DNA from 2 places in the Streptomyces sp. NPDC025806 genome. Region 1 is predicted to be linked to the other one. Evidence: riboswitches for the same ligand, from Rfam matches in the RefSeq annotation. Region 1 holds a riboswitch; the other holds the start of a gene.
The links. Region 1 has a riboswitch for S-adenosylmethionine ahead of thrC (threonine synthase). Riboswitches for the same ligand answer to the same signal wherever they lie in the genome.

Region 1 (5,063 bases):
CTGCCGCCGGAACTCCGGCCCGAACGACGGCTCCAGCGGGGTCTGGTACAGCATGTGGTGCACGAACCACAGCACCGAGTTCGCGATCCCGTTGTACGCCGCCGCGTGCACCTCCGGATCGATGTCCAGCATCCGCACACCCGGCTCGGTGATCCCGCGCCGCACCGCCTCCCGGTCCCCGTCGCCGAGCGCCGCGCACACCCACAGCTTGTCGTCGACGGAGCTGAGCGCGGACACGAGCCCGCCCCCGCCCCGCTTGGCCGTGACCGCGCCGTCGTCCCCGACGACGTACGAGACCGGGCCCCGGTTGGACGCGACAAGAACCTCAGCAGCACCAGGAGTGGAAGCCATACGGGCACGCTAGCCCGCCCCGGAAACCCTCAAACGTAACGACGCTCACGCCACCCGACGTTCAGGCCACCCGGCGCTCGCGGTACTCGTCGATCTCCGCCATCGGAGGCCGCTCCTCCGTGTCCACGTCGTGCGTACGCGGCTCGAAGCCCTTGTCGCCGCGCTCGAACTGGGTCAGCACCGGCCGCACCAGATGCCCGCGCGCGAGCCGCAGCTGCGCCGTGCGGTAGATCGCCGCCGCCATCCGGCCGAGCGCCTGCCCGTCCTGGTGCCGGTGCTTCCTGACCCCCACGTCGACCTGCGCGAGCGCGTCCAGGCCCACCGTGTGCAGCGCGTCCACGAGCAGCCCCAGCTCGACCCCGTACCCGACCGGGAACGGCAGCTGTTCGAGCAGCGATCTGCGGGCCGCGTACTCGCCGCCGAGCGGCTGCACGAAACCGGCCAGCCGCGGCCAGTGCAGATTGAGCAGCGGCCGCGCCACCAGCTCGGTCACCCGGCCGCCCTGTCCCGCGGTCCTGCCGGAGGCGGGCTCATCGAACTCGGTACCGAGCGGCCGGTCGTACATCGCCTTCACGAACTGCACGTCCGGGTCGGTGAGCAGCGGCCCGACGATTCCGGACACGAAGTCCGCGGAGAACTCCTTGAGGTCCGCGTCGACGAAGCAGACGATGTCGCCGGAGGTCACGAGGAGCGAGCGCCACAGCACCTCGCCCTTGCCGGGCCGGGCCGGGATCCGCGGCAGGATCGCGTCCCGGTGCACGACCCGCGCGCCGGCCGCCGCCGCGACCTCGGAGGTCCGGTCCGTGGACCCGGAGTCCACCACCACCAGCTCGTCGACCAGCGGCACCGCCTCCGTCATCAGCTCACGCCGGATCACGGACACGATCTGGCCGACCGTCGCCTCCTCGTCGAGCGCGGGCAGCACGACACTCACGGTCTGCCCCGACGCGCGCTTCGCGGCGATCAGCTGGTGCGGCGGCCGGTCCGCCACGGACCAGGAGCGCTCGCCCAGCCAGCGCTCTACCTCTTCCAGCACGGTCGGCTGCTCCTCACTCCGCGTGGTGGTGCGGGACGATTTGTGATCCATCTCGCGGTTCGGACGACTATCTCAAGCGCCCGAGCCGTCGGTTACAGTCTTGAACAAGGCCGGGGACCACCGCATGCCGGGGTCACCGTGAGCCGCGCTCAACAATCGAATACCGCTCATCCAGAGGGGCAGAGGGATACGGCCCGTTGAAGCCCCGGCAACCCTCCAGCCGGTCTCGTAGGACACCGCAACTGTCCATCGCGAGGCTCCCGGCTAGGGAAGGTGCCAAATCCGTCTCACGGCGAGATGCGTCGTGAGGAAGATGAGGAGAAAGGGCCTCGCCTCTCATGGCTGTACAGACTGTCGCCACCGGAACCACCCCCTCCGCGAACGCCGGGAAGACCGTGGACCTCGGTCCCGCCTCGGGCCTCTCCTGCCGCGAGTGCGGTGCGAAGTTCGAGCTCGGCCCGATCTTCGCCTGCGTCGAGTGTTTCGGGCCTCTGGAAGTCGCGTACGACCTTCCCGTCGGCGACCCCGAGGCGCTCCGCAAGCAGATCGAGGCCGGCCCCGCGAACATCTGGCGCTACGCCCCGCTGCTGCCCGTCCCGGCCGACGTCGCCGAGAAGCCCAATCTGAACCCGGGCTGGACCCACCTGGTCAAGGCCGACAACCTGGCCCGTGAACTCGGCGTCGAGCAGGGAAAGCTGTTCGTCAAGGACGACTCCGGCAACCCGACGCACTCCTTCAAGGACCGCGTCGTCGCCCAGGCCATCGAGGCCGCCCGCGCCTTCGGCTTCACCACCCTCTCCTGCTCCTCCACGGGCAACCTGGCGGGCGCCGTCGGCGCCGCCGCCGCCCGCGCCGGCTTCCGCTCCTGCGTGTTCATCCCGCACGACCTGGAGCAGGGCAAGGTCGTCATGGCCGGTGTCTACGGCGGTGACCTCGTCGCCATCGAGGGCAACTACGACGACGTGAACCGCTTCTGCTCCGAGCTCATCGGCGACCCGCTGGGCGAGGGCTGGGGCTTCGTCAACGTGAACCTGCGCCCGTACTACGGCGAGGGCTCCAAGACGCTCGCCTACGAGATCTGCGAGCAGCTCGGCTGGCAGCTCCCGGACCAGCTGGTCATCCCGATCGCGTCCGGTTCGCAGTTCACGAAGATCGACAAGGGTCTGCAGGAGCTCATCAAGCTCGGCCTCGTCGAGGACAAGCCGTACAAGCTCTTCGGTGCCCAGGCCGAGGGCTGCTCGCCGGTCTCCGTTGCCTACAAGGGCGGCCACGACGTCGTCCGCCCGCAGAAGCCGAACACGATCGCGAAGTCGCTCGCCATCGGCAACCCGGCCGACGGGCCGTACGTTCTCGACATCGCGCGCCGCACCGGTGGCGCCGTGGAGGACGTGAACGACGAGCAGGTCGTCGACGCGATCAAGCTGCTCGCGCGGACCGAGGGCATCTTCGCGGAGACCGCCGGCGGTGTGACGCTCGGTGTCACCAAGAAGCTCATCGAGGCGGGCCTCATCGACCCGTCGCTGACGACTGTCGTGCTGAACACGGGTGACGGTCTGAAGACGCTGGACGCCGTCGCGGAGAGCTCTCAGGCCACGGCGACGATCCGGCCGAGTCTCGACGCGTTCCGGTCCGCCGGTCTCGCCGAGTAGTTCCCCGCCCCACTCCTTTTGCCGAAGAACAGCCGAGGTGAACCCATGAGTGTCAACGTCCGGATCCCCACCATTCTCCGTACCTACACGGGCGGGCAGGCCGAGGTGCCGGCCGAGGGCGCGACCCTCGCCGACGTCATCGCCGACCTGGAGAAGAACCACACGGGGATCGCCGCCCGGGTGCTCGACGACCAGGGCAAGCTGCGCCGTTTCGTGAACGTGTACGTGAACGACGACGACGTCCGTTTCGAGCAGGGGCTGGAGACCGTGACGCCGGACGGCGCCGGCGTCTCGATCATTCCCGCGGTCGCCGGCGGCTGATCGCCTCGACCGTCCGGGATTTCCCTGACTTACCCAGAGTTACCAGAATTGCCCCCTCCGCGAGAGAAGCGGAGGGGGCAATTCTGCAGGGTTGAGCGGGGTACAGTTGGGGAAGCTGCTCCGCTCCCGTCCGTGGTGCATGACGGACGCATATGAGTTCTTGAGCGAATCCCGACGAGAAGCAGCCAAAGTGCCCCGCCCATTCGGGCCTTTTACGGCATTTATTCGACCCGACTTGCCCTGGGATCCGGTGAGTTGGCCCGGTTTCCCCGATCGTGCGTGCTCAGAATTCTCGTCCGATTGACCTGTTGCAGAGGGCAGTTGGGCAGATACATTCGGCCGCGGTCGACGCGTTCCGGCGCACACCCCCAACCCTTTGGGGCGTGAGGTCTGACCCGGGTCCGCGAAGTGTGGACTCGCGCAAGGGCCAGTAATAGGGGAGTTAGGCATGGCTCAGGGCACCGTCAAGTGGTTCAACGCGGAGAAGGGGTACGGCTTCATCGCGGTCGACGGTGGTGCGGATGTTTTCGTCCACTACAGCGCCATCCAGATGGACGGATACCGCACCCTTGAAGAGGGTCAGCGGGTCGAGTTCGAGATCTCGCAGGGCCAGAAGGGGCCGCAGGCCGACATGGTTCGGCTTGCCGCCGGCTGAAGCGCGCGCGTCTGACCGCAAGCTTCGTACGACACGAGGGTCCGTGTCCCCGATCGGGGGCGCGGGCCCTTCGTGCTGCCCGGGGGCGGGGCGGGGTGGCGCGCGCAGGCGCAGATCTGTGGTAGCCGCTTGCACTCGCATGGGGCGAGTGCTAATCATTGGGCTTAGCACTCTCCGAGTGAGAGTGACAGAACTTGGATCGGGCCAGTGAGGCTCGCGCGCCGGGTGGGGCAAGGAACCACAAGGTGTGCAGGCCGTCCGTCGCGGGCGCCGGCACGGTCCGTTTGCTTGCTTTTCCACCCCGTCCGGGAGGACCACTTCACATGGCCAAGATCATCGCGTTCGACGAGGAGGCACGGCGCGGCCTCGAGCGCGGCATGAACCAGCTCGCCGACGCCGTCAAGGTGACCCTGGGCCCCAAGGGTCGCAACGTCGTCCTCGAGAAGAAGTGGGGCGCCCCCACGATCACCAACGATGGTGTGTCCATCGCCAAGGAGATCGAGCTCGAGGACCCGTACGAGAAGATCGGCGCCGAGCTGGTCAAGGAGGTCGCGAAGAAGACGGACGACGTCGCCGGTGACGGCACGACGACCGCGACCGTCCTCGCCCAGGCGCTGGTCCGCGAGGGCCTGCGCAACGTGGCCGCCGGTGCCAACCCGATGGCCCTCAAGCGTGGCATCGAGAAGGCCGTCGAGGCCGTCTCCGCCGCCCTGCTCGAGCAGGCCAAGGATGTCGAGACCAAGGAGCAGATCGCTTCCACGGCCTCCATCTCCGCCGCCGACACCCAGATCGGCGAGCTCATCGCCGAGGCCATGGACAAGGTCGGCAAGGAAGGCGTCATCACCGTCGAGGAGTCCCAGACCTTCGGTCTGGAGCTGGAGCTCACCGAGGGTATGCGCTTCGACAAGGGCTACATCTCGGCGTACTTCGCCACCGACATGGAGCGCATGGAGGCGTCGCTCGACGACCCGTACATCCTCATCGTCAACTCGAAGATCGGCAACGTGAAGGACCTCCTTCCGCTGCTCGAGAAGGTCATGCAGTCCGGCAA
Region 2 (5,063 bases), on a different contig from region 1:
GTCTGCTCGTCGACGCGCTCGGCGTCGGCCCGCTGCGCCTCCTCGCCGGCCGCGGCGACGAGCTTGACCCAGCCCGCCGGGCGCAGCACGTACGCGGCGGCGGCCACGTCCAGCGGGTCCGCGGCGGGCGGCGGGGTCCCGGAGTCCAGTGCCCCCGCGAGTTCGGGCTGCGCCTCCCGCAGCCGCTCCCCGATCCGCTGGCGGAAGAGGGTGTCGCTCTCCAGCGCGGCGGCCATCGCGTTCCCGGCGAACTTGGCGCGCCGGGTGGGCGTGAACCGCGCGTACTGGCGCAGCTGGGCCGGAAGTTCGTTCATCGTCAGACCGCCGAAGCCGTCCGAGACGATCGCCACGACCCGCCGCCGTACGCCTTCGGGCAACGGCCGGTCGAGCAGCTCGGCGGCTCCGCCGTCCCCGGCCTCCCCGCCTGTGCTCTCCACCATCCGTCACCCCAAAGTCCGTGGGGACCGCTCCGTCAGGAGTCGGCGCCCGGCCTGTCCACGAGTTCGACCTGATCCACCGCGTTGCACCAGCGGCAGCGCACCGACTCGATGGTCTCATCGACCACCTTGCGTTCCTCGACGCTCGGCTCACCGGCCAGGTCGAGGTGGACGTACTCCACGACCTTCGAGGAGCGCGTCACGTCGAAGCGCGTGAGGTTGCCGCAGAGCGTGCAGCGCCAGCGGGTGGTGGCGGTCGGCAGGGGAACCGTCATCGGACTGTGCCTTCTTTCAGCTCTCGGCTCTCGCGGCCGTCTTGCCCGTAACCCTACGGCCTGCCGTACGCCGTCCGCTCCCCGCCTTGCGTCATGCTCTTTCCCATGATCGGCAACGGGCGTGAGGGCATCGCACGGGCGACCGCGTTCCTGAGGGGCCCCGCCCCCGTCACGTACGCCCTGATCGGGGTGTGCTGCGTCGTCTTCGTCCTGTCCCCCGCCTCCGGCCTGAATCCCTCGTACGGCACCGGGGACCGGCTGCTCGCGGCGCAGAGCGCGTACTTCGAGCGGTGGGGCGTGGTGCCCGCGGAGCTGTTCGCGGGGTCCTGGCGGGCGGCGCTCTCCCCGCTGACGGCCCTGTTCGTGCACGGCAGCTGGCTGCACCTGCTGGGCAACATGCTCTTCCTGCATGTCTTCGGCACGATGACCGAGGAGCGCATGGGCCGGCTGCCCTATCTGCTCTTCTACCTGGTCACCGGGTATCTCGCGCTGTTCGGGTACGCCCTGGCGCACGCGAGCTCCGAGCAGACCCTGGTGGGCGCGTCCGGGGCGATCTCGGCGGTCCTGGGCGCGTTCCTGTACCTCTTCCCGGACGCGCGCGTGACGAGCCTGTTCCCGTTCCTCCTCTTCCTGCCGCTGCGCTTCCCGGCATGGGTGGTGCTGCCGTTCTGGGTGGCGCTGCAGTGGGCCGCGGCGGGGCAGGCCGGACAGGGCCCGGGGGTGGCCTATCTGGCGCACCTGGTCGGCTTCTCCACCGGGTTCCTCTACGCATGGGTGCGGTATCGGGGGAAAAAGAGGGGTGCGCGGAGCGCTTCTTTGCAAGGGCGGGGGCGGGAGACGGGAGGGCTAGAGTGAAGGCGACCCACACCACGGCCACCGAGGGAGACAGCCAGCCGTGATCACCGCGATCGTGCTCATCAAGACCAGCGTGGACCGCATCCCCGAGATCGCGGAGTCGATCGCGGCGCTGGAGAGCGTCAGCGAGGTCTTCTCCGTCACGGGCACGTACGACCTGATCGCCATGGTCCGGGTCGCCCGCCACGACGATCTGGCCGATGTCATCCCCGGCAAGATCAGCAAGATCCCCGGCGTGGAGGCGACGGACACCCACGTCGCCTTCCGCACCTACTCCCAGCACGACCTGGAGGCCGCGTTCTCCATCGGCCTCGACGGCTGAGCGGACCTCCCGGAAGCCTCGTCGAGCCTCAGGAGGCCGGGACGCAGCGCCCGTCCTCCGTGCGGTAGGTCCAGCGGGCACCGTCCCGGACGAGCTCGGCCACCGCGGCGACGAAGCGCTCGACGTGCTCGTCGGGGGTGCCCGCGCCGAAGCTGACGCGGATCGCGTTCAGCGACTTCTCGCCGGGCGCCGCCTCGGGGGCGCCGCACTCCCCCTGCTGCTGCGGGTCCGAGCCGAGCAGCGTGCGCACCAGCGGGTGGGCGCAGAAGAGTCCGTCGCGCACGCCGATGCCGTACTCGGCGGAGAGCGCGGCCGCGAAGTGCGAGGAGTTCCAGCCCTCGACGACGAACGAGATGACGCCGACCCGCGGGGCGTCGTCGCCGAACAGCGACAGCACCTTCACCTCGGGCACCGCCGCGAGGCCCTCGCGCACCTTCCGGATCAGGTGCTGCTCGCGGGCGACGAGGGAGTCGAAGCCCGCCTCGGTCAGCGCCTTGCAGGCGGAGGCGATCGAGTAGACGCCGATGACGTTGGGCGAGCCGGCCTCGTGACGGGCGGCGCTCTCGTGCCACTCCACGTCCACGCCGCCGTCCGCGCGCCGGGCGACCTTGCGCGAGGCGCCACCGCCGGCGAGGTACGGCTCGGCCTCGGTCAGCCAGTCGGAGCGGCCCGCGAGCACGCCGGAGCCGAACGGCGCGTACAGCTTGTGCCCGGAGAAGGCGACCCAGTCGACGTCCAGGTCCCGTACGGAGACGGGGTGGTGGGGGGCGAGCTGGGCGGCGTCGAGGACGATGCGGGCACCGTGTGCGTGCGCGGCGGCGGCCAGTTCGCGCACCGGCCACAGCTCACCGGTGACGTTCGAGGCGCCGGTGACGCAGACGAGGGCCGGCCCGTAGGGGTCGCGGTCGGCGAGGGCGCGCTCCAGGGTGGCGACGGCCTCGTCGGGGGTGCGGGGCGCGTTCAGGTAGGTGACGCGGGCGTCGCGCCAGGGCAGCAGCGAGGCGTGGTGCTCGGTCTCGAAGACGAAGACCTGGCAGTCGGCCGGGAGGGCCTGGGCGAGGAGGTTGAGCGAGTCGGTGGTGGAGCGGGTGAAGACGACCTGGTCGTCCTCGCGGCAGTCGAGGAACTCGGCGACGGCCGTGCGGGAGTTCTCGAACAGGTCGGTGGACAGCTGGGAGAGGTACCCGGCGCCGCGGTGCACGCTGCCGTAGTACGGGGCGTACGCGGCGACGTCGTCCCACACGCGCTGGAGGGCGGGGGCGCTGGCCGCGTAGTCGAGGGCGGCGTAGGTGACTTCGCCGCCGGTGACGAGCGGCACGGTGACGTCGCGGCCGAGGACCGGCAGCGGGGCGCCGCAGGCGGGGTCGGCGGACTCGGCGCAGGCGGCGGTGACGGCGGCGGAGGGGGTGTGAGCGGACATGGGTGTCTCCCGGCAGGACAAGGCGAAGGGATGGAGAGATCCCGCACGGCGGATATGACGGTGCTCAAAAGGCCGTCGGCGTACGGGTGTTGACCTCGACGCACGGCGGCACGGAGGCCCGGCCGGGCGGAGGGTGTGGTGGAGAAGGGGCGAGAAGCCCTAACGCATTCGCTTGCTCACGAGACTGCTCCCTCGAACGACCCAGGACCCCAGGATTCGCGAGGGGTCCGCGCTTGCCACGCGCCTTGCTGCGCATGGCCTGGTCTTCACCCGGGGCACCCCGCCACGGACGGAGGGTTGCCGGACAGCGAGCCGGGGCCTAAATCGCTGTCACTCATGACCTTGAAAAGCATCCTGCCACACGTCTCGGAAACGGCAAGGGCGCAGTCCAGATTCTGGACTGCGCCCTCGGTCAGGCAGGTGCCGCGTCACTTCTGGGTGGCGGCCACCCAGCGCTCCAGGGCCGCCTTGGCCGCCCCGCTGTCGATCGAGTGCGCGGCCCGCTCCATGCCGGCCGCGATCTGCTCGGCGAGCGTGCCCTCGCCGGGGCGCACGGCGACGAGCGCCGCCGCCGAGTTGAGCAGCACGGCGTCGCGGACCGGACCGCGCTCGCCGTCGAGCAGGCGCCGCGCCACCTCCGCGTTGTACGCCGGGTCGCCGCCGCGCAGGGCCTCGATGGGGACCGGCTCGATGCCGACGTCGCGCGGGTCGAAGCGCTCCTCGCGCACGGCGCCGTCGCGCACCACCCAGACCCGGGAGGTGCCGGTGACGGTGAGCTCGTCGAGGCCGTCGTCGCCGCGGAAGACGAGCGAGGAGTTGCCGCGCTCGGCGAAGACTCCGGCCACGACGGGCGCCATCCGGGCGTCGGCGACCCCGACGGCCTGGGCGCGGACCCGGGCCGGGTTGGTCAGCGGGCCGAGCAGGTTGAAGACGGTGCGGATGCCGAGCTGGCCGCGGGCGGCGCCGGCGTAGCGCAGCGCGGGGTGGAACTTCACGGCGAAGCAGAAGGTGATGCCCGCCTCCTCGGCGACCTGGGGCACCCGGGAGGGCGGCAGGTCGAGGTTGACGCCGAGCTTCTCCAGGACGTCGGAGGCGCCGGAGGCGGAGGAGGCGGCCCGGTTGCCGTGCTTGACGACCTTGGCGCCCGCGCCGGCCACCACGATGGCGGACATCGTCGAGATGTTGACGGTCTTGGCTCCGTCGCCGCCGGTGCCGACGATGTCGACGGTCTCGCCGGGCACCTCGATCACGTTGGCGTGCTCGTACATGCCGCGGACCAGACCGGAGATCTCTGCGACGGTCTCGCCCTTGGCGCGCAGGGCGACCGCGAAGCCGGCGATCTGCGCGTCGGTGGCCTCGCCCCGCATGATCCGGTCCATCGCCCACGCGGTGTCGTCGGCGCTCAGGTCACGGCCCTCCAGCAGGCCGTTGAGGACGGAGGGCCAGGAACGGCCCGCCGCGGTGTCGCCTCCAGCGGGGGTCAAAGCGCTCATCGCCGCTCCTGGTGATACGCGTAGGACAGGTGAGAAAGGGGCGCTCCCACCTTATCCAGTGCCAGGACGGCGAAGAGCCCCCGTCCAGTGCCTGGACGGGGGCTCCTGCCGTGGCGAACAGCGTCAGAGATCAGTGGTGGCCGTGGCCGCTGGTGATCTCCTTGTACTCCTCGGCGGTGGGCTTGGGGATCTGGTTGTGCTCCCCGTAGTAGCCCTTCGAGAGCTTCGCGCGCAGCTTCTGCAGGCGCGACAGCTTGCGCT

Region 2: it holds a riboswitch for S-adenosylmethionine, as region 1 does, so the genes downstream of both, ACZ4E1_RS01590 (aminotransferase class V-fold PLP-dependent enzyme) here and thrC (threonine synthase) in region 1, are expected to answer to the same signal.

What each region holds. Positions count from the first base shown of each region.
Region 1 is NZ_JBVHMU010000006.1:143,007-148,069, forward strand. Features, by position in the region: gene ACZ4E1_RS16120 (alpha,alpha-trehalose-phosphate synthase (UDP-forming)) at 1-351, opposite strand, end outside; gene ACZ4E1_RS16125 (glucosyl-3-phosphoglycerate synthase) at 413-1,387, opposite strand; SAM riboswitch class I at 1,552-1,707, shown strand; gene thrC (threonine synthase) at 1,726-3,036, shown strand; gene ACZ4E1_RS16135 (MoaD/ThiS family protein) at 3,082-3,357, shown strand; gene ACZ4E1_RS16140 (cold-shock protein) at 3,806-4,012, shown strand; gene groL (chaperonin GroEL) at 4,336-5,063, shown strand, end outside.
Region 2 is NZ_JBVHMU010000001.1:349,927-354,989, reverse strand. Features, by position in the region: gene ACZ4E1_RS01610 (NYN domain-containing protein) at 1-440, opposite strand, end outside; gene ACZ4E1_RS01605 (hypothetical protein) at 473-712, opposite strand; gene ACZ4E1_RS01600 (rhomboid family intramembrane serine protease) at 818-1,567, shown strand; gene ACZ4E1_RS01595 (Lrp/AsnC family transcriptional regulator) at 1,608-1,889, shown strand; gene ACZ4E1_RS01590 (aminotransferase class V-fold PLP-dependent enzyme) at 1,918-3,309, opposite strand; SAM riboswitch class IV at 3,534-3,651, opposite strand; gene trpD (anthranilate phosphoribosyltransferase) at 3,738-4,802, opposite strand; gene qcrB (cytochrome bc1 complex cytochrome b subunit) at 4,933-5,063, opposite strand, start outside.